3 regions of the Peribacillus sp. YIM B13472 genome follow, and region 1 is predicted to be linked to each of the others. Evidence: predicted binding sites of a transcription regulator. Region 1 holds the regulator's gene; each other region holds the start of a gene.
The links. Region 1 encodes LexA, which represses DNA repair genes until DNA is damaged. Its sites were predicted from a motif close to CGAACATATGTTCG; they were not measured.
Positions count from the first base shown of each region.

Region 2: the regulator LexA is predicted to act here: its motif matches at 5,090-5,103, upstream of recA (recombinase RecA).
Region 3: the regulator LexA is predicted to act here: its motif matches at 5,208-5,221, upstream of ACFX4I_RS06525 (Y-family DNA polymerase).

Region 1 is NZ_JBHZPG010000024.1:33,871-41,608, forward strand. It holds gene tkt (transketolase) at 1-723, opposite strand, end outside; gene ACFX4I_RS17635 (DUF896 domain-containing protein) at 959-1,192, opposite strand; gene ACFX4I_RS17640 (YneB family resolvase-like protein) at 1,258-1,914, opposite strand; gene yneA (cell division suppressor protein YneA) at 1,934-2,245, opposite strand; gene lexA (transcriptional repressor LexA) at 2,402-3,025, shown strand; gene ACFX4I_RS17655 (LysM peptidoglycan-binding domain-containing protein) at 3,257-3,451, opposite strand; gene ACFX4I_RS17660 (hypothetical protein) at 4,220-4,507, shown strand; gene ACFX4I_RS17665 (esterase/lipase family protein) at 4,913-6,445, opposite strand; gene ACFX4I_RS17670 (helix-turn-helix transcriptional regulator) at 7,326-7,550, opposite strand; gene ACFX4I_RS17675 (LexA family protein) at 7,685-7,738, shown strand, end outside.
Region 2 is NZ_JBHZPG010000003.1:29,466-37,203, reverse strand. It holds gene ymfI (elongation factor P 5-aminopentanone reductase) at 1-607, shown strand, start outside; gene ACFX4I_RS03340 (DUF3243 domain-containing protein) at 687-944, shown strand; gene ACFX4I_RS03335 (DUF3388 domain-containing protein) at 1,188-1,979, shown strand; gene ACFX4I_RS03330 (helix-turn-helix domain-containing protein) at 1,988-2,896, shown strand; gene pgsA (CDP-diacylglycerol--glycerol-3-phosphate 3-phosphatidyltransferase) at 3,061-3,645, shown strand; gene ACFX4I_RS03320 (competence/damage-inducible protein A) at 3,668-4,900, shown strand; gene recA (recombinase RecA) at 5,249-6,295, shown strand; gene rny (ribonuclease Y) at 6,649-7,738, shown strand, end outside.
Region 3 is NZ_JBHZPG010000006.1:12,355-20,092, reverse strand. It holds gene ACFX4I_RS06555 (VOC family protein) at 1-192, shown strand, start outside; gene proC (pyrroline-5-carboxylate reductase) at 290-1,135, opposite strand; gene ACFX4I_RS06545 (MBL fold metallo-hydrolase) at 1,648-2,616, shown strand; gene ACFX4I_RS06540 (SDR family NAD(P)-dependent oxidoreductase) at 2,640-3,431, shown strand; gene ACFX4I_RS06535 (YobA family protein) at 3,592-4,119, shown strand; gene ACFX4I_RS06530 (C40 family peptidase) at 4,202-4,861, opposite strand; gene ACFX4I_RS06525 (Y-family DNA polymerase) at 5,276-6,535, shown strand; gene ACFX4I_RS06520 (YolD-like family protein) at 6,562-6,894, shown strand; gene ACFX4I_RS06515 (iron-sulfur cluster biosynthesis family protein) at 6,894-7,424, shown strand; gene ACFX4I_RS06510 (alpha/beta hydrolase) at 7,466-7,738, opposite strand, start outside.

The DNA of each region.
Region 1 (7,738 bases):
TGTTGGGCGTGCATCATCGGTTTTCGCTTCTTCAATCGCTTTGGCAATTTCCTGAAGATCGTTCCCATCCTCAACGCGGATATATTGCCATCCATAAGATTTAAACCGGTCTGCCACGCTTTCACTAAATGATTGACTTAAGTCTCCGTCAAGGGAAATATCATTAGAATCATATAAAACAACAAGTCTTCCGAGTTGTAGATGTCCAGCTAATGAAGCGGCCTCTGCAGAAACACCTTCCATTAAATCCCCATCTCCACAAATGCTATATGTATAATGATCGACCACATTATAAGAATCGCGGTTATAGCTTTCTGCCAAGTGACGTTCTGCCATTGCCATTCCGACTGCCATTGCGATACCTTGTCCAAGCGGCCCAGTAGTTGCATCTACACCAGCAGTATGTCCGTATTCAGGATGTCCTGGAGTTTTACTGCCCCATTGGCGGAAGCTTTTCAAATCATCGATAGATAAGCCATAGCCCGATAGATGAAGAAGGCTGTATAACAGCATAGACCCATGACCAGCTGAAAGAACAAAGCGGTCTCTATTAAACCAATCTGGATTTTTCGGGTTATGGTTCATATATTCGGTCCATAGTTTATACGCCATCGGCGCTGCACCCATTGGCATACCTGGATGGCCAGAATTAGCCTTTTCAATTGCATCAATCGATAATGTACGAATCGTATTAATAGAAAGTGCATCTAATTTATCTAACATATCGTAAAAACATCCCTTCCTGTAATGTACCTCTTTATATTATAGTGACAAGCATAATATCACAACTAAAATCACTATTTACTGCCCCAATATTACAATTTTCTAGAAATAAGAGAAGTCCCCTATTTAGATTAAACTAAATAGGAGAATACATACATGAATGCACTCTCTTTTTACTCCAAATTGCTAATAGAATCCTCAAATGGAATGTTCCATCAGAAGAATCCAAGCATTATTAATGTAAGTTTCTTTTTTCTTTTATATTTTTTATCTTTTGAGGAGTGACATCATTACCTTCTGGATCCACGACTTTCACATGCTCCAACGTAGAGGTCATGGACTTTCTGAATGTTTCCAAATACTCACTTCTCAATTGGGTTTGTTCTTTCGCCTCAACTTCCGTCAAACCTTCAGCCTTTGCCTTTTTAGAAAGTTCATTAATACGGGCTAATTTTTCTTTTGATAACATAATTTCGCTCCTTCATAATCTGCGGATATTGTCATGGTATTAAAAAAATAGCGAAATTACAAGTTCTATGATTGACTTTCCAGTGTATTCAGTTGATGTTCGAGGAAACGCCTGTTCACAGTAGCCTTAGATACATTGTATCCAAATCCCCTTAAAGTTGCTGCGATTTCAGCAAATGTCAATCCATTGGCCCGAAGTTTAATAATTTCCTCTATAGGAATCTCCTTACGGTCCCTTCCAGTGGAATTCCTTTGATTCTGAAGATTTTTTTGAGGACGATACCCTTTTTCAACGGCCCTTATCATCCCGCGCTTTATTTTAAGATTATGTAGTTTCCTTTGATATTCTTCTACAATTCCGACTATCTGGATGACCATCGCATCCGAATCCGATAGCTCAAGTTCCCCATCGTGTGAGAGCGTATAAATTTTAACATCTTCTTTAAGGATGACATGGAAAAGGGCTATTTTGGCATTTCCTCTTCCCAGTCTTGTTTCGTCCTGGATTAATAGTACTTCAGCTTCTTTGGTTTTAAATAGTTCGAGCATGTCAAAAATGCCATCCCTATTCAACTCATAACCACTTGCCTGTTCTTTTATGATGGAAATGACTTCAACATCCATCTTTTCTGCCAATTTGACTAATTCATCTTCCTGCCTTGCCAATGATGTTTCCTGTGACTCTTTTTCTGTGCTGACCCTACAATAGATTACCGCTTTCATAATACCCTACCTTCACTGCTTACTGCTCACTCGCCAAATTCTGGACAAGTTCTTCCCCTTTAACCGGAATGACGATGACTTGACCAGGTTTAATCGAATCCGCCCTGACTTCATTATGCTCTTCTATCCAACCAATGAATTCTTTTTTTGTCAAATTTGCTTCTTCATATTCTTCGGCAATTTCCCATAGGGTGTCACCTTCACTTACTTCTATAGAAAGGAAATCATTTTTTTGTTCATTGTTCAATGTACAAGAGAATAAAATTGAAAAGATGAATACTGATCCCGCTAATAGAATCGTATAAATATAATTTTTGTATAATTTTTTCATAAATATCCCTCCAAAGCGAATGTTCGTTCGTATGTTATGATCAAATTATAATACGAACGTTTGTTTCAGTCAACAACAAAATTCGAACTTATGTTTGTATAGAGTTGGGGGCCATGCTATAATATAGCCAAAGAACATTGGGGAAGAGGTGCACAAATGACTAAACTATCAAAACGGCAGCAAGATATTCTTGATTTCATTAAAGAAGAGGTTCGCCAAAAAGGCTATCCACCTTCCGTACGGGAGATTGGCGAAGCAGTGGGACTTGCATCAAGTTCAACAGTACACGGACATTTATCCCGCCTGGAAAGTAAAGGCCTGATTAGACGTGACCCAACCAAGCCAAGGGCCATTGAAATAATGAATTCGGAGGAAGCGAACAATATTCCCAAAGCCAATGTCGTGAACGTGCCGTTACTTGGAAAAGTAACAGCGGGCATGCCCATAACGGCCATCGAGAACATAGAAGAATACTTTCCGCTTCCCGAAAGCATGGTTCCACATGATGACCATGTTTTCATGCTGGAAATCATGGGTGAAAGTATGATCGAAGCTGGAATTCATGATGGAGACTATGTCATCGTCAAACAACAAAGCAATGCCAATAATGGAGATATCGTCGTGGCCATGACGGAAGATGATGAAGCCACTGTAAAGCGATTCTTTAAGGAACCGGATTACATAAGGCTTCAGCCTGAGAACTCAAATATGGAACCAATTATTTTACGAGATGTTTCGATACTTGGAAAAGTAATAGGCTTATATAGACAAATACACTAAAAGCGCTAACCGCGCTTTTTTTGTTTTGTTTAATTTATGTCCCGAATTCTCTCAATATGCATATGGAAGAGTAGGTTTTGATATATTTTTTTAATAGAATCCATTTTCATGGGAATATTACATCTTTTATAACGGATGTAAGGTACACTATCCCTCTTGATATAAATACTTTGGCAAGAAGCTCATTCAAATAAAAAAGGAGAGCGTTAAAATACCGCTCCCAGTTAAAATTCATTTCACTCTTAATCTTTGATTCACTTTAATAAGGTTAAGATCGACCAAGCCATTCCACTGTTGAATCTGCACTTGTGTAGAACCATATGCTTTTGCAATCCCAGAGACGGAATCCCCTTTTATGACAATATGATAAACCTCCTCGTTGCTTGCATCATATTTAGTTAAATCGCTTGTTTCGATAAGGTTCACCAGTTTTTCTGTATATTCCGGATCCGAAGCATACCCCGCATCGAATATTGCTTTGAGTGCTTTTTTGTAATCTTTTTCTCCAATGACAGCTGTATATAGACTTCACTTCCAAGACGCCCCCTTTACGTATAGATTGGCAAGATCTCGAAGACTTTCTTCCCAAGATGGGTATTTCCTGAATTTGTTTCATACTTGAACGGGCACACCGTTGATGCATTCCATTTTTTGGATAATGACAGACTTGCCCTTAAAGTCATCTTTTATACCGAATATATTTTTTCCTTGATTTGCTAATAAGCTTGTGCAATGACAACAGAAGGTAAAATATTAAATTCCTTTTGAATTTTCTGGGCATAAGGAGCAATTTCCTTAATTAATCTTTCCTTGCTCATTAGAACCTACCATTAAAAGGTATTACTTTATTTTTTACTGTTTATCTTCATTAATATTCTTAACCATGAGAAAGGTTACAGCTTGTCCATCAAAAATGAGTCCGATATTTCGTTTATTACTTTTAATTTAGATAACATACTTATGTTGGCTCGCTCCGAGTTTTATTAAACCATTCCCGCTGCCAACCAGAAAAAGCCGTCAATCCATATAATTATATGGATTGACGGCTTTAAAATTGAACTCTGAAAATTTTCAAAACCTGGTTGCATAACCTTTTATTTATTAGTTTTAAATATGAATTTATTTATTATTGTATAAAGCCTTGATAAAAAGTGAAAATTAATTTTGAAAACTTCAATTTAAGGTGGTGAAATTATGGACTTCCCAACCATCCATACAAACTTTTGGGATGCGGTAATAGCCATTCCTATCATCATGATTCTTACTCAATTTATTAAGGTCATGTTTCATATTCATCCAAAATTCATCCCTACCATCGCTTTGGGTCTTGGCTTATTCATTTCCATTTTCATCAGTCATCGTCATCACTTGGTTGCAGGGATTTTCATGGGCTGGTTTTATGGCTATGCAAGCATTGGCAATTATGCTGCACTTAAAACTGGTATTTTGTCTTATAGAGACACTTATCATAAGACAGATTAAACCCTATGTCTCTCGCTGCAATTCATCAATCTCTTGTATTGCAAGGGCCCTACTTGCTTCTATCCCCATCGAATATCCGTTAAATTAATTTCTATATTAACAATTACGACCTGAATGTTTCCTTTGGCTGAATCACCATCTCCCATGTTAACCATACCATTAAACATTACCCCAAAAATACCTTTTCAATTAAGAAAAGGTATTCATTTGGTAAAAAAAGGAGGTTCGGAATACTCTTATCCCGAACCATGATTTTAATGGTTGAAACCCTCACCTGATTGAAGAAATTTACGACGCTCCTGCCGAAAAACGACTAACCAAAATCCACTAGATGCTTGCTTTGATGAGGCTTGGTAGACAGTAGTTGAAAAGGGAGCGGATTTCTCAATAAGAGAAGGCATTTCATTATTTCTCGATATAGACCGAACGAACCAGCGTCCGGGTTCTTTCAGTGCCATCCACATTTTTTTCCTTGACATCAATTGTTACATTATAAACACCTGACTTAGGTACTTCTGGAAGGGTACCAGTAAAATTTTCCGGCTCCATTACCTTAATTGAGCTTTTCCCACTAATTTCATTACCGGTTTCATCTACTAAATGAACCAAAAATGTTGTGCTGATAGGCGTTTTTTTATCTTTCATTGGATTCTTTATTAAAAATTTCGCATCTTTTTGCTTAACTTTTCCGGGCATACTTAATGTAATGGGATTCTTTTCGTTAAATTGCGCTGTGAACAGGTAGGCGTCTTTTGGCGATTTAGTCTTCATTCGCACTTTCCAGTCACCGATTTCAAGGTTGTTTCTATTGAATGTTTGGATGGTTGCACCATTAAAAAAGGAAGTTTCATTTTTGACTGAATCAACCTTTAAGGAAGGTGAATATTTTTTATTGGATGGAGAAATCAATTCAACCTCGACATCATCTGAGGCTGTATATATGGTTATATTACCCGGGGCTGATTCATTTACATGGAAACTTTGTTCAATCCAAACATTTTGTTTCAGGTCATCACCCAGAACAGTTTGAGCGAGTGCGGTTGTAATGACATCATCTTCAACTCGTTCTTTATAATTGACATTAAAGCCAGGAATCCCAGCGGTGGAAGTACTCCTTAAATAGGGTTCAATTCTTGAAAATACAGCTGAACCGACTCGGATATTGTCGTGATCAAAGTTGGGATCCGTAAATAAATGTGTTGCGTAGGGTATTTTTGTACTCCATACATTTACTAGACCATCATTTTCGCCATATGAAGATAGATATTGTCCACCCATTGATAAAGCTGAAAGAACCGGGCCTCTGTTCATACCTGCCACAGTGAAATACATGTTTTTACGAGAGTTAACATGGTTATCCGTGACAGAACGAAATTCCGCCATTTTACCAACTTGTAAAGAATAAGTTCCATCATCTTTTTGACCTAATAGGGAACCAAGCCAGCCCGCATACCAGCTATAAGCCAAATCAGCAAGGTAAGAACCATGATGAGGGGAAGCTAAAGTGATGACCCTTCCAACATATTGGTGTGCTCCATAGTGTACTAGAGCCGCTTGGGTGTCTGCCCCCCCTTTGCTGTGAGCTATAATATTTACTTTTTCGCCCCCGAAATGGTTACTGATTTCTGAAAGCATTTGTGCTAAAAGCCTTCCATTAGCATATTGGCTCACTGATCCATTTCCAGCTGAATCATGAAGCTGAACAAAAACCGTTTGGTAGCCTGCTTCATACGCCTTGGTATACATATCATTGATCCCATGATATTCCGTTTCACCGTACCAGCTGGTTGAACTGCTGTTTCTCCCTTGAACAAACACGATCGGTGGTTTCTCTTTGTCAAGATTGGGAGGAATGCTTCCAAGAAACCAATCCCCTGGACTGAAAGTTTCGGAGGGAGGCTTCAATTTCCCTGCTGAGGAAACGTCTGGCTTAGCCATAATTAATATGGTTAGAATGAGGACAAGAAAAACGATATAATTGATTACATTCCTTTTCAATTGTTATCTCCTCCAATATCCTGTAGTATTTTTTCGAACTCATCCTATTATCAATGCCCTCCTTCCCAGGACTTCCTTAGCCTTCATTATTATATAATTGTACTTTTGCATACCATTACCTGCCATCTTCATAAAGATGGGAGAAAAAAACTAGAAGAAGTTCAATAAAAATGGAGATAAAGTATGAAGATTAGCTTTCATTCATTTAGGTATGCAGTCTTTTTCATTTTATGAAGTCGTACATACGGAGCAAATCGGGATGCTTCAAGTTCACAAAAATAAGAACAAGCCCTTATCCTGGAAAGGATAAGGGCTTGTTCATCCATATTAACTTTTCCTTAGAATTTGCCATTGTCCAATTGCTCCTATTCATGGTGTTTTGAAAATCCGTCCTATACATTAAGTAAATAAAAATGTTTCACAGCAATTGTCTGTCATTCAATGGGATCTCAGTATCAATCGTCAATTTTATATAAAGTATCAGCATACAGCCCTTTTATTAAGGAACACCCAAGAAATTTGGATTTTTACTCTTTTAAGCACGTATTTCATCCTGAGAACAGGATCAATAATTTCAGTGATAAGCCAATTTGTCAACACCGTCGTGTACGATAATATCCTCAATGACCTCTCCACGAATTTCCTTCCAATCTTAAATGTGCTAACGGCAGCAGCTCCTACTGCAACTTCCCTTTCCACTTTGTTCACCTTCTTTCCATCATTTCTTGAATCTTGTCCCATGGAAGTTAGGATTGTAATTGATTAGACTTTACATTCCGAATGGCCACTCTGGTGAAGAAACGCTGGAACACTTGAACTTTCAACTACATTTGAAGTGTAGGTGAGGATCAAAAAAAATAATCTCGTCGATTGAGAATCCTACACATTCAGCAAATAAATAAGCCTTATCGATTCGCAAAGGAATCTTATATTGCTCATAGTCAATGTAAGTTCTCTTGGCCATCTTCAGCACTTTAGCCATTTCATCTTGAGTTAATCCTTTATACTTCCTCGCTTGTTTAAGTGTGAACTTAACGTTTGTCATATCTTGTCACCACCTGTCTAAAAAAATAATATCACACTTGAAGTATAGTTTCCAACATTTTTTCACAAAATTCACGCACTTTAAGTTTACTCGCTTTCACTCATAGTGTATATTCAAGTAAGAGGTGAAGAAATATGCACATTGGTGAACGGATTAAAATGTTAAGAAAAGAAAGAAAAATGACACAA
Region 2 (7,738 bases), on a different contig from region 1:
GATACTTGAATTGATTGAAGAACTGAAGCCTCATCAAGTCGAACTTATTCCGGTTCAAGCGGATTTGGCTGCACCGGATGGATACAAGAAATTGGCGGAAAATATTTTTGCCCTCCATGCAATCGTCCTTAATAGTGGTAATAGCTATTATGGGCTTATATCAGACATGGATGAGACAATCGTTAATGAAATGGTCCAGCTGCATGTAACGAGCCCTTTCCAATTAACGAAGGAACTGCTTCCAAAGCTTATGTACCAAGAACAGGCTGCCATCGTTGCGGTCACATCGATTTGGGGGCAGACAGGTGCATCTTGTGAAGTGTTATATTCTATGGTCAAGGGCAGTCAAAATGCTTTTATCAAGGCGCTTAGCAAAGAAGTATCGCTCAATGGAATCCGGGTGAATGCCGTTGCCCCCGGTGCGATTTCCACTTCCATGCTCGAATCATTCAGTGCGGAAGATCTGGAAATCATCAAAGGCGATATCCCGATGGGCAGGATGGGGCATTCCAAAGAAGTCGCCGAGGCCGTATACTATTTGCTTTCCGACAAGTCGTCTTATATAACCGGGCAAATCTTAGGCGTAAATGGCGGATGGTACACATGATTTTTTTTAGACATGTATAATTTTCTCGGTTCCTTCACAAAATATCTATGTACTATTTTTAAGGAAAGGGTGACCATACATGTCTGTACTGGACAATTGGGATCAATGGAAAAATTTCTTAGGCGACAGATTAAATCAAGGTGAACAACAAGGTTTGTCAGAAAGTGCTGTTAACAACTTGGCTTTCGAAATCGGTGATTACCTGGCTCATCAGGTTGAGCCCCAGAATGATCAGGAGAAAGTTCTTGCTGATCTTTGGTCGGTCGCAAGCGATCAAGAAAAGCATGCTATGGCAAGCGTCATGGTCAAGTTAGTCGAGAACAATGGAACGAAGTAAAATATCAATTCCAAAAGGCCCTGTTATTAAATAACAGGGCCTTTTGGATTGAAGTGGATGACTATTTATCCCCTTATATAAAAATGAATATTTTTCTAGGGTTTTTCCTTTTAACTTATCACGAAATGCTATATTATAGAAGCTAGACAATTAATATTAAAGTGTTCAGACCTTGAAAATTTACGATGGATAAGTTTTTTGCCCCTGAGAGGGTAAAGACTTTTAGGCTTAAGGAGTGTTATCGTGGATAATAAAGAATGGTATTTTGAATATGAAATTCAAGTCAACCGTCCTGGTTTATTAGGGGATATTTCATCCCTTCTGGGTATGCTTTCCATTAATATCATCACCATCAACGGGGTCGATGAAGGCAGGCGTGGTTTACTTTTGTTGGCGAAAGACAGCCGTAATATAGAAAGGTTCGAGTCAATCCTCCGTACGATGGATACGATAAAGGTCATTAAGCTTAGGGAACCTAAATTGCGTGATCGCCTCGCAGTCAGGCATGGACGTTATATTCAGCGCGATGCCGATGAGAAAAACACCTTTAGGTTTGTTCGTGATGAACTAGGCTTGCTTGTCGATTTCCTGGCCGAGCTATTTAAACAGGAAGGTCATAAATTAATTGGGATACGAGGGATGCCGCGTGTCGGGAAAACTGAATCTATCGTAGCCTCGAGTGTATGTGCTAATAAGAGATGGTTGTTTGTGTCATCGACCCTTTTAAAGCAGACTATCCGCAGTCAGCTAATTGAGGATGAATATAATAATGATAATTTGTTCATTTTAGATGGAATTGTTTCCACTCGCCGTGCAAATGAGCGTCATTGGCAGTTGATTCGCGAAATTATGAGGCTTGATGCTGTCAAAGTAATCGAACATCCGGATGTTTTTGTCCAAAATACGGAGTATACCCTTGAAGACTTTGATTATATTATTGAATTGCGAAACAATCCTGAAGAAGAAATAACATATGAAGTTGTCGACCAAAAAGACCAGTTCTCAGGGTCCGATTTTGGTTCCTTTGACTTTTAAAATGGCAGGTGTTTTATTTGACTGAGTTGGGTAATCGATTAAAGGAAGCTAGGGAAGCCAAAGGTCTTAGCTTGGATGATTTGCAGGAATTAACAAAGATTCAAAAGCGTTACCTTATTGGCATTGAAGAGGGAAATTACAGTATGATGCCTGGAAAGTTCTATGTACGGGCATTCATAAAGCAATATTGTGAAGCGATCGGACTGGATTCAGAAGAGATTTTCGAACAATATAAGAGTGAGATACCATCGGTCTATAGCGAGGAATTGCCAGAACAGCTTTCAAGGGTCCAATCCCGGAAAACAATGCCGGCAGGAGATTCAAAGGTTGTAGAAATGTTACCGAAAATCTTGGCTGCCGTTTTAGTCATTGGTGCGGCCGTATTGATTTGGGTGCTGGTATTGAATTATATGAGTAATCCGGATAACGATGACAAAAAGGACGCAAAACAGAGCGATGCCGTGGGTTACAATAAAAGTGAAGAGTTTAACAAAGAAGAAGAGACTGCAGACCAAAAACAGAATGAAGAAAAATCAGATTCATCTGATAAGAAGAATGAAGAAGATGCAGTTGTCAAGGATGAAAAGAAAGAGCAAAAACTTGCCGTCACCAGTTCCAACGGTAAAAATAGTACGTATGAATTAAAAAATACCGATACCTTTAAATTAAAGGTGACCTCCAAAGGCTCACCATGGGTAGGCATAAAAAATGGTGAAGGTAAATTACTTTTCCAGGGTACTATCGACAAGGACAAAAGCCAGGAAATTGATTTCACCAATGAGAAAGAAGCTGTCATAAATATAGGCAGAGCATATGAAACTGAGATTTATGTGAATGATGAGAAGCTGGAGTATTCCATTTCACCGACTGAAGTGAATACGCAATTGGTTACGATACAATTTACGAAAGCCGAATAGTCATCTTATAGATGACTATTTTTGCTCTATATAATAGTAAGGCGACGGGAAATGCTTTACCCGGCATATAAGATTGGATTTTGAGTTAAATTATACATATAAGCATTATTTTAGTCTAAGACGCATTGCCTAAATGGCAGGCGTAAATTTTGGAGGTAAAAGTTTTGAATCTGCCTAATAAGATTACAGTAGCAAGAATCTGTTTAATACCAGTATTTTTAATCATCATGCTCGCTCCTTTTTCTTGGGGGACGCTAACTTGGGGAGACTACAGTTTGCCAGTGGCGCACCTGGCTGGAGCCATCCTCTTTATTATCGCTTCCACTACGGATTGGATCGATGGCCATTTTGCAAGAAAATATAATATGATTACTGATTTAGGGAAATTTTTAGATCCATTGGCTGATAAACTTCTGGTTTCGGCTGCCTTAATCGTTTTGGTTGATCTAGATTTAATGTACGGTCAATCTTGGATAGCCATCGTGATCATAAGTCGCGAGTTTGCAGTCACCGGATTGCGTTTGGTGTTAGCGGGTACAGGGGAAGTGGTAGCAGCGAACCAGCTTGGAAAAATTAAAACATGGGCACAAATTGTTTCTATTTCGGCTTTATTGCTGCATAACCTTCCATTTGCCCTCATTTCACTTCCTTTTGCAAATATCGCATTATGGATTGCATTAATCTTTACAATCTGGTCAGGTTTGGATTATTTTATAAAAAACAAAGAAGTATTTGTTAATTCAAAGTAAATCGAATGGTGGTTTTGAAAAGATGGATGCAGAAATCATTGCAGTGGGCTCAGAGCTTCTTTTAGGACAAATCAATAACACTAATGGAAGATTCTTATCGCAGCAGTTTGCGGAAATGGGGATCAACGTTTTTTACCATACTGTGGTCGGGGATAACGACCGCCGTTTACAACAAGCTATAGAAATCGCTGAATCAAGGGCGAACTTGATTGTCTTTACAGGTGGACTTGGCCCTACCAAAGATGATTTGACGAAAGAAACGATTGCTCGCCATATAGGGAAAAAGCTCGTTTTTAATGATGAAGCTTTGCAATCCATTGAAGCTTACTTCCAAAAACGGGAACGTCCGATGACGGAAAACAACAAAAAGCAGGCCCTTGTCTTAGAAGGCAGTGAAGTGTTGGCAAACGATCATGGGATGGCACCGGGAATGGTCTTGTCCAAATCTGGGATTACATATATGCTTCTACCTGGTCCGCCAAGTGAAATGGAGCCGATGTTTTTAAGTTATGGTTATGAAAAGATCATGAATAAATTGGAAAAGCATGAACGGATCGATTCCAAGGTTCTTCGGTTCTACGGTATAGGTGAAGCCGAACTGGAAACGGTGATTGAAGATCTTCTTGTCAATCAAACGAATCCGACAATTGCCCCGCTGGCAGCCGAAGGGGAAGTGACGTTAAGGATCACCGCTAAAGACTCTTCTAAAGAAAAATGCGAAGAGCTTATATTGGAAGCGGAAAAAGAAATTCTTAGCAGGGTCGGCAAGTTCCATTATGGAAGTGATAATACTTCGCTAATAAAGGAACTTGTAAAAGAATTAACGGTCCGCAAGCTTTCGATTGCGGCAGCTGAAAGCTTGACCGGAGGGATGTTCCAAGAACAGCTGACAACCATCCCGGGCGCCGGTAAAGTCTTCAAAGGCGGGATGGTCTGCTATACGAATGATGCGAAGTCGAATGTCCTCGGCGTCAGTGATGATACCATATCCAAGCATGGGGTGGTCAGCGGTGAGTGTGCTATGGAAATGGCCTCTAATGTCCGGAGCAAGCTCGATGCGGATGTGGGCATAAGCTTTACGGGCGTTGCAGGGCCGGATGAACAAGAAGGCAAGCCTGTAGGGACAGTATTTATTGGCATTTCCTATCGGGATGGAAATACTCATTTCAAGGAGTTGAATCTTTCCGGAAGCAGGGCGCAAAACCGTATTCGGAGTGTGAAGTACGGCTGTCATTACCTATTAAGGGATTTATAAACGCTATAAGCAGAGCTTTTTACAGCTCTGCTTTTTATTTGGTTTTAGAAGTTTGTTTCTTGAAAAATAGGGAAAAAAAGAAAAAAGTTAATTCAATGAAAATGTTTTTTTGGGGGAGTAAGTGAAACAAAATGGAGATTTCTTTAAGATAAAACGCTTTTTTACAAAGAATATCCCGAAAGAAAAAAACGAATGAATGTTCGACTTTTTGCTTGGCAAAATAGTAAAAAGAGTATATAGTAAAGATAGGTTTTGAGACAGGATACAAACCTTGATCTCAAATAATTGCTAACGTAAGTACACCTTTAATCGGACAGCCGATTATTTGAATATAGAGGAGGAAATTGAGTGAGTGATCGTCAAGCGGCTTTAGATATGGCGTTAAAACAAATTGAAAAACAATTTGGTAAAGGTTCTATTATGAAACTTGGGGAACAGTCTGATCGTAGGATTTCAACGATTTCAAGCGGTTCTTTAGCATTGGACGTAGCATTGGGAGTTGGCGGATATCCAAGAGGCCGGGTCATTGAGATATATGGACCTGAAAGCTCTGGTAAAACGACTGTTGCATTACATGCTATTGCAGAGGTCCAAAAGACTGGCGGCACGGCTGCATTCATTGATGCCGAGCATGCTTTAGATCCAGCATATTCAGAAAAACTCGGTGTGAATATCGATGAGTTACTGCTTTCACAGCCTGATACGGGTGAACAAGCCTTAGAGATCGCTGAAGCGCTAGTTCGAAGTGGAGCGGTAGATATCATTGTCATTGACTCGGTGGCAGCACTTGTTCCTAAAGCTGAAATCGAAGGCGAAATGGGAGATTCCCATATGGGTCTTCAAGCCCGGATGATGTCTCAGGCACTTAGAAAACTGTCTGGTGCCATTAATAAATCAAATACCATTGCCATTTTCATTAACCAAGTCCGTGAAAAAATCGGTGTTATGTTTGGGAATCCAGAAACGACTCCGGGAGGCCGGGCATTGAAGTTCTATTCAACTGTTCGTCTGGAAGTGCGGCGTGCGGAACAATTAAAACAGGGTAATGAAATCGTCGGTAATAAAACGAAAATCAAAGTTGTAAAAAACAAGGTTGCTCCACCATTCCGTCAAGCAGAAGTTGACATCATGTATGGTCAAGGGATTTCCCAGGAAGGTGAAATCATCGATATGGGTGCAGATCTTGATATCGTCCTTAAAAGCGGCTCATGGTATTCATACAATGAAGAGCGTGTCGGACAAGGCCGCGAAAATGCGAAGCTGTTCTTGAAAGAAAATCGGGATATCGCTCAGGAAATTTCTCAGAAAATCAGAGATCACTATAATCTCGATGGAGAGCATGAATTACCGCCAGAAGAAAATGAACCAGAAGAGCATTTTGAATTGCTTGATTAATGATATTTAGAAAAGGCCTAAGCTTGTTCGCTTAGGCCTTTTATGTATATTTTGAGAAAAGTGCGAAATTTTCAGCGGATTAAAGGGCATTGAAATCAGATTTACAGACTTCTTCCATAATGAATGCTATAGATTATGATGGTTGATATTAAGAAAACTTGAATAATCATTGATACATAAGGGACAAACGCTTGACAATAAAAATTCTCAACTATACAATTAATATGTATATTTTACAATTTTTCAAACTAAAATTTTGAAAATTAAGTGCTGTATATTGAATTTATGTGCAATGTACTTGCCGACAGTTCAACATTTTATGTAAAAAGTTCATAGCAAGGGGAGGTGAAACGATGGAACCCATGACAATCATCTTCACTTTGCTTGGCCTAATCGTCGGTGCAGTTGTTGGTTATTTTATTCACAAATCAAAATTTGAGAGTAAAATAGCAGGGGCAAAGGGCTCTGCAGAACACATCCTTGAGGATGCAAAACGTGAAGCGGAAGCACTTAAGAAAGAAGCCTTGTTGGAAGCAAAAGATGAAATTCATAAAGTTCGTGCCGATTCGGATCGGGAAGCCCGTGAAAGAAGGAACGAATTACAAAAACAAGAAAATCGGTTATTGCAAAGAGAAGAGAATCTGGACCGCAAGGATGAAACGTTAGACAAACGTGAGAGCCTTTTGGAGAAAAAAGAAGATTCTCTAAACCAAAGACAACAGCATATTGAAGAGATGGAAAGCAAAGTGGACGAGACGGTTCGAAAGCAGCAAACAGAGCTTGAACGTGTTTCCGGTTTAACTCGTGAAGAAGCTAAAGCAATCATTATCGACCGAATGGAAAACGAGCTGGCTCACGATGTAGCGCTTATGATTAAAGAAAGTGATACCCGTGCCAAAGAAGAAGCTGATAAAAAAGCAAAAGAAGTCCTTTCTCTTGCCATTCAGCGTTGTGCGGCTGATCATGTTGCAGAAACCACCGTTTCTGTAGTAAATCTTCCAAACGATGAAATGAAAGGACGGATAATCGGACGTGAAGGACGAAATATCCGGACGTTAGAAACGCTAACAGGTATTGACCTTATTATTGATGATACTCCTGAAGCTGTCATTTTATCCGGATTTGATCCAATTAGACGGGAAACGGCACGCTTGGCTCTTGAGAAACTTGTTCAGGACGGACGGATTCATCCGGCTCGCATTGAAGAAATGGTTGACAAAGCAAGACGTGAGGTAGATGAACATATTCGTGAAATTGGTGAACAAACAACCTTTGAAGTTGGAGTTCACGGTCTCCATCCAGATCTCATCAAAATACTAGGACGTTTGAAGTTCCGTACCAGTTATGGGCAAAACGTACTTAAACATTCAATTGAGGTGGCCCAGCTTTCAGGTTTACTGGCCGCTGAGCTTGGTGAGGATGAAGTTCTTGCCCGCCGTGCAG
Region 3 (7,738 bases), on a different contig from region 1:
AAATCAATTGAAGAAGTGGATGATGTGATCAACAAGGCTGAAAAGGCTGGGGGAACAATCGAGAAATCACCTCAGGATGTTGTTTGGGGAGGATACAGCGGATATTTTTCAGACCCCGATGGTTACTATTGGGAGGTTGCGTATTCGAAGGATTGGAGTTTCGATGAAAATGATATGCTGATTATCAAGTAACGCTCACTCCGGAAGGATTACCCTTTATAAGATGTCCGGATCATAAAAAGGGCTGTTGCCTGAGTGGCCAGGCAACAGCCGATCATCATCATGCGGCTTACTGCGAAACTACATATTTGGCTAGTTCTTTACTTATTTGATTGCCCATACGCTTCGATTGCTCTGTCGCTTCTTGTACACAGGCAATGAATGCTTCTTCCACTTGATGTGCTTGAAGTGCTTTCAAACCAGCCTCAGTCGTTCCGCCTGGTGAAGTTACTTCCTTTCTTAGTACGGCAGGCGTTTTAGGTGATTTCTGTAACATATCGGCCGCACCCATCAGTGTCTGGAGAATCAATTGCTTGGCGGTTTCGGAATCGAGACCTATTTTTTCTGCTGATTTTTCCAATGCCTCGACCAAGTAATAAATATAAGCCGGACCGCTGCCTGATAAGCCTGTTACCGCATCTAGCTGGGTTTCGTCGACGACTGCCACCGTACCTACCGTTTCAAAAAGGGTAATCGCCGTTTGTAATTGCGAGTCTTTCGTATGACAGTTAGCCGCAAGGGCCGTTGCTGATTTTCCTACAGCTGCCGATGTATTAGGCATGGCACGGACGATCGAGAACCGCTTGTTGGCGATTCCTTCCAAGCTTGTTGTATGAACCCCGGCAACAACGGAAATGAACAGCATTTCTTCACGAATGTATTCTTTTATTGATTGCATCGTTTCTAAAATATCTTTCGGTTTCACCGCCAGTACGACAAGGTTTGCATCCTGTACTAATAGCTGCAGCGATCTTGTTGCAGTTACACCATATTGGTTCTTTAAATAATCGAACCGATCATCATTTGATTTATTTGTTACAAAAATATTTGCTGGTTCAATCACCTGTTGGGTCACCAGCCCCGAAATGATTGCTTCTGCCATCGATCCAGCTCCGATAAACGCGATTTTTTTCATATTTCCCGCTCCTTTTTCTTTTGAATTTTCGGCCTTTTTTTGAAAAACAAAAAGACCCCTCATCCAATAAAGGACGAAAGGTCTGGCTTCCGTGGTACCACCTTTGTTCAACTTTTCCATAACAAATAAACAGAAAAGCTGCACTTGAATCCTCTAACGCGGGAATTACGTCAGGTTTTCCTGAAGGCTCATAAGGTAGGTTCAATAATGAGGGGGCGATGAAGCCTTTCAGCAATTTCCGAGCTTCACTCTCTTTACGCCATCATAAATTTACTTGGCCTTAATCAATGCCACGCCGTCTTTAATTACTTGTGATTATGAAGGATATATCAGTACTCTGTCAATGATAATATATGCAAGGACGACAAAAAGTAGACATGAATTATGTGAAAATAATGACAGTGATTTAAAATACATGTAAAATGGTAATTATACATGAAAAGTGTACTAGGAATCCTGTTTAGCGTATAAAAAGATTTATATAAATATAATTTTCTAAGGTGGATAAGATTATGGCGAATTGGAATGGAGATATTGCAAAACTTGCTTTGCCCACGCCGTTTGCAGTGGGTGATGTGAATGTTTATGTAGTTAAAGGGGATGCTTTAACGCTAATCGATACTGGAGTGAAAACAAAACGATCAAAGGAAGCCCTGACTAACGGGCTTGGGGATTTGGGTCTGAAACTGACTGATATCGAACAAATCATTTTAACCCATCATCATCCTGATCATGCTGGTGCACTCGATTTCTTTGAAAAGGAAATCCCGGTTTATGGACACAAAAACAATCAGCGCTGGCTGACTATCAGTGATGAATTCCTTGAAACCCATAATCGTTTTTTTCTTGATTATGCCACAAAGTTTGGAGTGGCAGAAGAGCTGAAAAATAAACTGATCCATAACCGCGACGAAATCAGTTTCCTTAGTGAACGGAAGCTTCATGGATATTTGGCTGAGGGAGATGAGCTCCCTGGTCTTCCAGGCTGGAAAGTGATCGAGACTCCAGGGCATGCTCAAAGCCATTTATCTTTTTACCGGGAAAGTGACGGTGTCATGATCGCAGGCGATCACTTGCTTGCCAAGATCTCACCTAATCCATTAATGGAACCACCTTTACTTCCCGGCGGTATAAGGCCTCGTCCGTTACTGCAATATAATGCATCACTTCAGAAATTATTGGATCTTTCCATATCCACTGTTTACTCTGGACATGGATCTGAAGTGGAAGGAGATGCGGTTGCCGACTTGATTCAATATCGATTCGAGCGGCAGCACAACCGTGCCATGCAGGTGAAAAGCATGCTTCAAGATAGGCCTTTATCGGCCTTTGAAGTGTGTCAGCAGCTTTTTCCGAAAGTATACCTTCAGGAAGTGGGCCTGACACTTTCGGAAACGGTCGGTCAGCTGGACTATTTAGAAGACTTGGGTGAAGTCGAAACAGAAATCCAATCAGGGGTCATTCTGTATTCAATCGCTTAATGTTCGCAAGGAGGCTCACTTTTTTGAATAAGTTGCAAGGCAAAGTTATTGTTATTACCGGTGCTTCCGGAGGGATTGGCAAGGAAGTTGCCATTCAAAGTGCAAAGCAGGGAGCCCGTCTCGTCCTCTTGGCCAGAAGCCTGGATAAATTACTACAGCTAAAGAATGAACTGATTACCCAATATGGGATTGATGCATATGCCTATAAGCTTGATGTTGCAGATACTGATCAGGTGACAAATGTATTTAATGACATCCATGCGCAAATAGGAGAAGTGGATGTATTGGTCAACAATGCTGGTTTCGGCACGTTTAAAGAAGCACAGGATACGGAATTAAATGAAACGAAAGCAATGTTTGCTGTCAACGTCATTGGATTAATGGCCTGCACAAAGCTGGTTCTTCCGTATATGAAGCAGAGAAAAGCGGGGCATATCATCAACATAGCTTCACAGGCCGGTAAAATCGCCACTCCTAAATCAACATTGTACTCTTCGACCAAGTTCGCGGTTCTTGGTTATTCAAACGCACTTCGGCTCGAGCTGATGGAAGATCATGTTTTTGTGACCACCGTCAATCCTGGCCCCATAGAAACGAATTTCTTTAACATTGCGGATGAATCAGGTACATACTTAAAGAATGTTGAAAAATTCATGCTTAAGCCTGGAGATGTCGCTGCCAAAATCGTAGCGGCGATGCTGACCAATAAGAGGGAAATCAATCTCCCTGGCTGGATGAATTTAGCCGGGAAATGGTATAACATGTTTCCGAAAATCACCGAAACATTAGGAAAAAAAGCATTTTTTAAAAAGTAGGCTAGACTTTCGAAACTGGAAAAGGCGAAAGTTGGCCTAATAATAGGCAAAGGGGAATGTTGATGACATTCCCCTTTTTGAAATGACCGAAGTTTTCTATGTTAATAAATGGGTAACTATTTCAGGAGGAATCCGTCTATTTCTATTAGGAGGGATTTGTATGAAGATGATAGTGAACCTTTATATCTCTATATTCGTTGCCTTTATTCTGGGTAGTTGCCAATCCCCTGAATGGAACATGGATGAAGTCATTGATAAGGGGGAAGAAGGTTTCATTACGGCTCTTGACGATAAAAGGATTTTGATTAAAGGGACGTATTATAAGGTGACCAATGATACATATATTCAAGATCAACATGGTAATGACCTCGATTATTCCGATCTGGAAATCGGGATGAAAGTGAAGCCATGGCACCGGGGCGGGGTGAAGAAATCATTTCCTGGGAAAGCGAAAGCGGAACTGATTCTTGTTTTGACGGATGAAAATAGCTTAGCCGAACAAAGGGTTGTCACTGCTGCCCTCGATCATGTCAGCAAAGCGGAAAGTCAACGATTCATGGTTCTCGAAGTCGTCCATTTCCCCTCAGAGCATGTTTATAATATCGAAATGATGAATCGTTCCAACTTAGACTCTTCATTCACGGTGACAGTAGAGGATTTAACGGATGAAATATTATATATAAAATAAAATAACCGGACTGAATCACTTTGGAATTCTGTCCGGTTGTTTTATGGGGATTCGCTCACAAGAATAAGTTCTTGTCCTGATTTTATAAAGTTTTCGCACCTAAATATTTTGGTTTCCAATAAGAATTATCCATATCCGTGATGGTTATTCCTTTAGAAGACGTAGCACTAATGAATTGACCATTTCCGATATAGATCCCAACATGGGATACTCCTGTTCTTCCAGAAGAAGTATCAAAGAATACAAGGTCACCCTTAGCTGGTGAAGATACTTTTAAACCTGTATTGGAATAGAGCAATGATGTTGTACGCGGTAAGGTAATTCCTTGCGATTTCTGGAATACATAATAGACGAAGCCTGAGCAGTCGAATCCAGTCGGTGTCGTCCCGCCCCATTTGTAAGGTTTGCCTATTAAGGTTTTTGCATAGCTTATCAGGCTGGTATTATTGACATTATAAACACCAAGTGCATTAAATGTGCCTCGGCCGGCAATTCCATCGACAGTTAACCCTTTGGCTTTCTGGAATTTTTTTACTGCAGATACAGAATACGTGCCGTAATATGTAGTCAGTGAACCTGAATATGTGAAATAACCTTTGGTTTTTAAAAGTTGTTGTAGTTGTTTGACATCGCTGTGTGTCATACCGGGTCTGAGGGTTTGATCTCCAATATTTGCAAAGGCTTGCAGTGGGGTTAGCATCATGGCAGATGCAACAGCAGCTGAAGCGATCCATTTCTTCATAATTTTCATTTCCTCTCTAGCTATCTCTCTATTATTCTTAACAATATTATCCTACAATACCATTATGACAATTAGACATAATTTTGGTTACAGTTTCATTACAAAAAATGAGCAGTAAGACTGAATTATAAATAGACGAAAGCCTGTTGAAAAGGGTGGACGAATTTTAAAAAACTGAGCATATGGATCCATTAAAAATTATTCAAGCTACTAATTGATTCTTTTTAAAAAAACAATTTGGATGTTTAGTTTAAAATTGGTATTTTATCCATTTTCAGTATCAATTATATTTTTCAAGGAAATTACAATAAAAAGTAGAAATTTGTATGAAAACTTCCATTGAATAAGAACGTATATTCGGTTAAAGTTATGAATATAATAAAAGCGAACGTATATTCTTGTTAGGGTGAAGAAATGATGGATTATGGGACGATGCTGAAACAATCAATTATGTGTATCGATATGAAAAGTTTTTATGCAAGCTGTTCAGCAGTCATGCTTGGTCTGGACCCGCTTGATTGTTATCTGGCGGTGGTTGGAGATTTGAAGAGGACAGGGAGCATTGTGCTCGCGGCTTCTCCAAAAATGAAGAAGGAATTTGGCATCAAGACAGGTTCGCGGATGTTTGAGATCCCCAATGATCCGAGGATTATCGTCGTTGAACCTAAAATGGCGACCTATTTAAGGGTTTCGACGGAAATCATCCGCTTGTTCAACCGTTATGTGCCCAAAGAAGCGATTCACGTATATAGTGTGGACGAAAGTTTTGTGAAAGTCGATGGTGCCGCTTCTTTATGGGGAGATGCCCGGATGATAGCTGAAAAGATAAAGGATGAAATCGAACGCGAATTACAGCTCCCTTGTGCAATTGGAATTGGACCGAACATGCTTATGGCAAAACTTTGCCTTGATTTGGATGCCAAACATAAAGGGATTGCAGAATGGAAGTATGAGGATGTGCCAAGCAAACTTTGGCCGATTTCCCCGCTTCGTGAAATGTGGGGGATCGGCAGGCGCGTTGAAACAACCCTTCATGGAATGGGGATATTTACGGTTGGGCAGCTTGCCAATTATGATCTTGAATTACTTGAAGCGAAGTTTGGGATTATGGGCAATCAGCTTTACCACCATGCGTGGGGAATAGATTTATCAGATATGGGGGCAGCGATCATCGAAGGGCAGGTAAGCTTCGGCAAAAGTCAAATCCTGCTGCGGGATTATAAGGAGGAGCATGAGGTAAAGCAGGTCATGCTGGAAATTTGCGAAGAAGTTGGAAGAAGGGCACGCACCCATCGCAAGGCAGGAAGAACGGTGAGCCTAAGCATTGGTTACAGCAAGGATGAGTTTGGCGGAGGTTTCCATCGTTCGCGTTCGATTAGCGAACCGACCAACATTACGATGGAGTTATATAAAGTTTGCCTGGAGCTTTTTCATGAGAACTATAAGCAAAAAACGGTTCGGAGCATAGAGGTCAGACTCTCGAATATTGTGGATGATAACGAAATGCAGCTGACTTTATTCGATGCTTCGCGCTGGAAGAAGCGGGAATTGAGTTACACGGTTGATCGAATCCGCCATAAATATGGAGCCAAATCGTTATTGCGTGCGGTTTCGTATACGGAAGCGGGTACAGCCGTTTACCGAAGCAGGCTGCTTGGTGGGCATAAGGCGTAAGGGTGACTTTGAAGGGAGGGAAAAGAATGATTCGTGATCGCGGCCGTATCAAATGGACATCGATGATGTTACCGGAGCATGTGAAGATGCTGCGGGATTGGGTGGTGGAGGATGGCTATGAAACGAAGCGCATCCTGGATGAGCAGCAACTGGAAGAAATGAATGCGGTAATGGGGGAAGCGATGGAGGAAAGAAAGGATGTTACGATTGCTCATTATGAAGGAAACCGGTATCAGCTGTTAATCGGCAGGATCCATTATTATAATGAGCCCACCCAAAAGCTTCATATCGTTGATCGGTTTCAACAGGCTCACTATATCAGGCTTTCCGATATAGCGGATGTAAGGATAATGGAATGATGAGCGGAAAGGCTGTTCCAAGGGACAGCCTTTCATTTTCGAAACGGCATCGTGATGAAGGGATCACGCGGGGCGTAAGAGAATCGGCATTTGTTAGCACGGTCTTCGTGTGGCTGATCTTGCAAAAGGAAGCAGGCAGTTTCTTTAACAGAAGCGTTTTTATCGTTTATAATGGGGAAAGGAAAGACATCGGGAGGCGTGCAATCATGTATATTGAATGGACGGAAACAGCGGCTGAGAAAATAGTCGATAAGGTACAGGGACAAGAAGGATATTTACAGTTGAAATATGATACTGATGGCTGTGGCTGCGTGGTAAGTGGTGTGACCGCGCTATGGTGGGTCAACGAACCTGAAGAAGGTACCGAAAAAGTGGAAACAAACGGGATTCCTCTATATGTGGAGAAATCAAAAATGATTTTTCTTGATGAAGTCATGAAAATAGACTTTGTTCCGGAAGCGAACAGCTTTCAATTAAAAAGTCCGAATCAAATCTTAAATCCGAGGATGAGCTTTTTTAATAAAATCTAAATGAAGCAAAGAGGGAATCTTGGATTCCCTCTCTTTGCTTCTCAGACAAGTTTTAGAAACTGGTCGATTTGATCTTCATATTCTTTTGGATTTTCATTATAAGATTGAGCGTGGGCCCCTTTTTTAGCGATGTACAGCTGCTTTGGGCCCTCTTTTGCTGCATATAATTCCGCTGTCATGGAAGCGGGAATGAAACTGTCATTTTCACTATGGATGAAGAGCACAGGGTTTCGGATATTTTTCATATAATCGATTGGTGACACTTCATTGGTCCAATACCCATCACGGAGTTTGATGAACGTACGCCCAAGCGG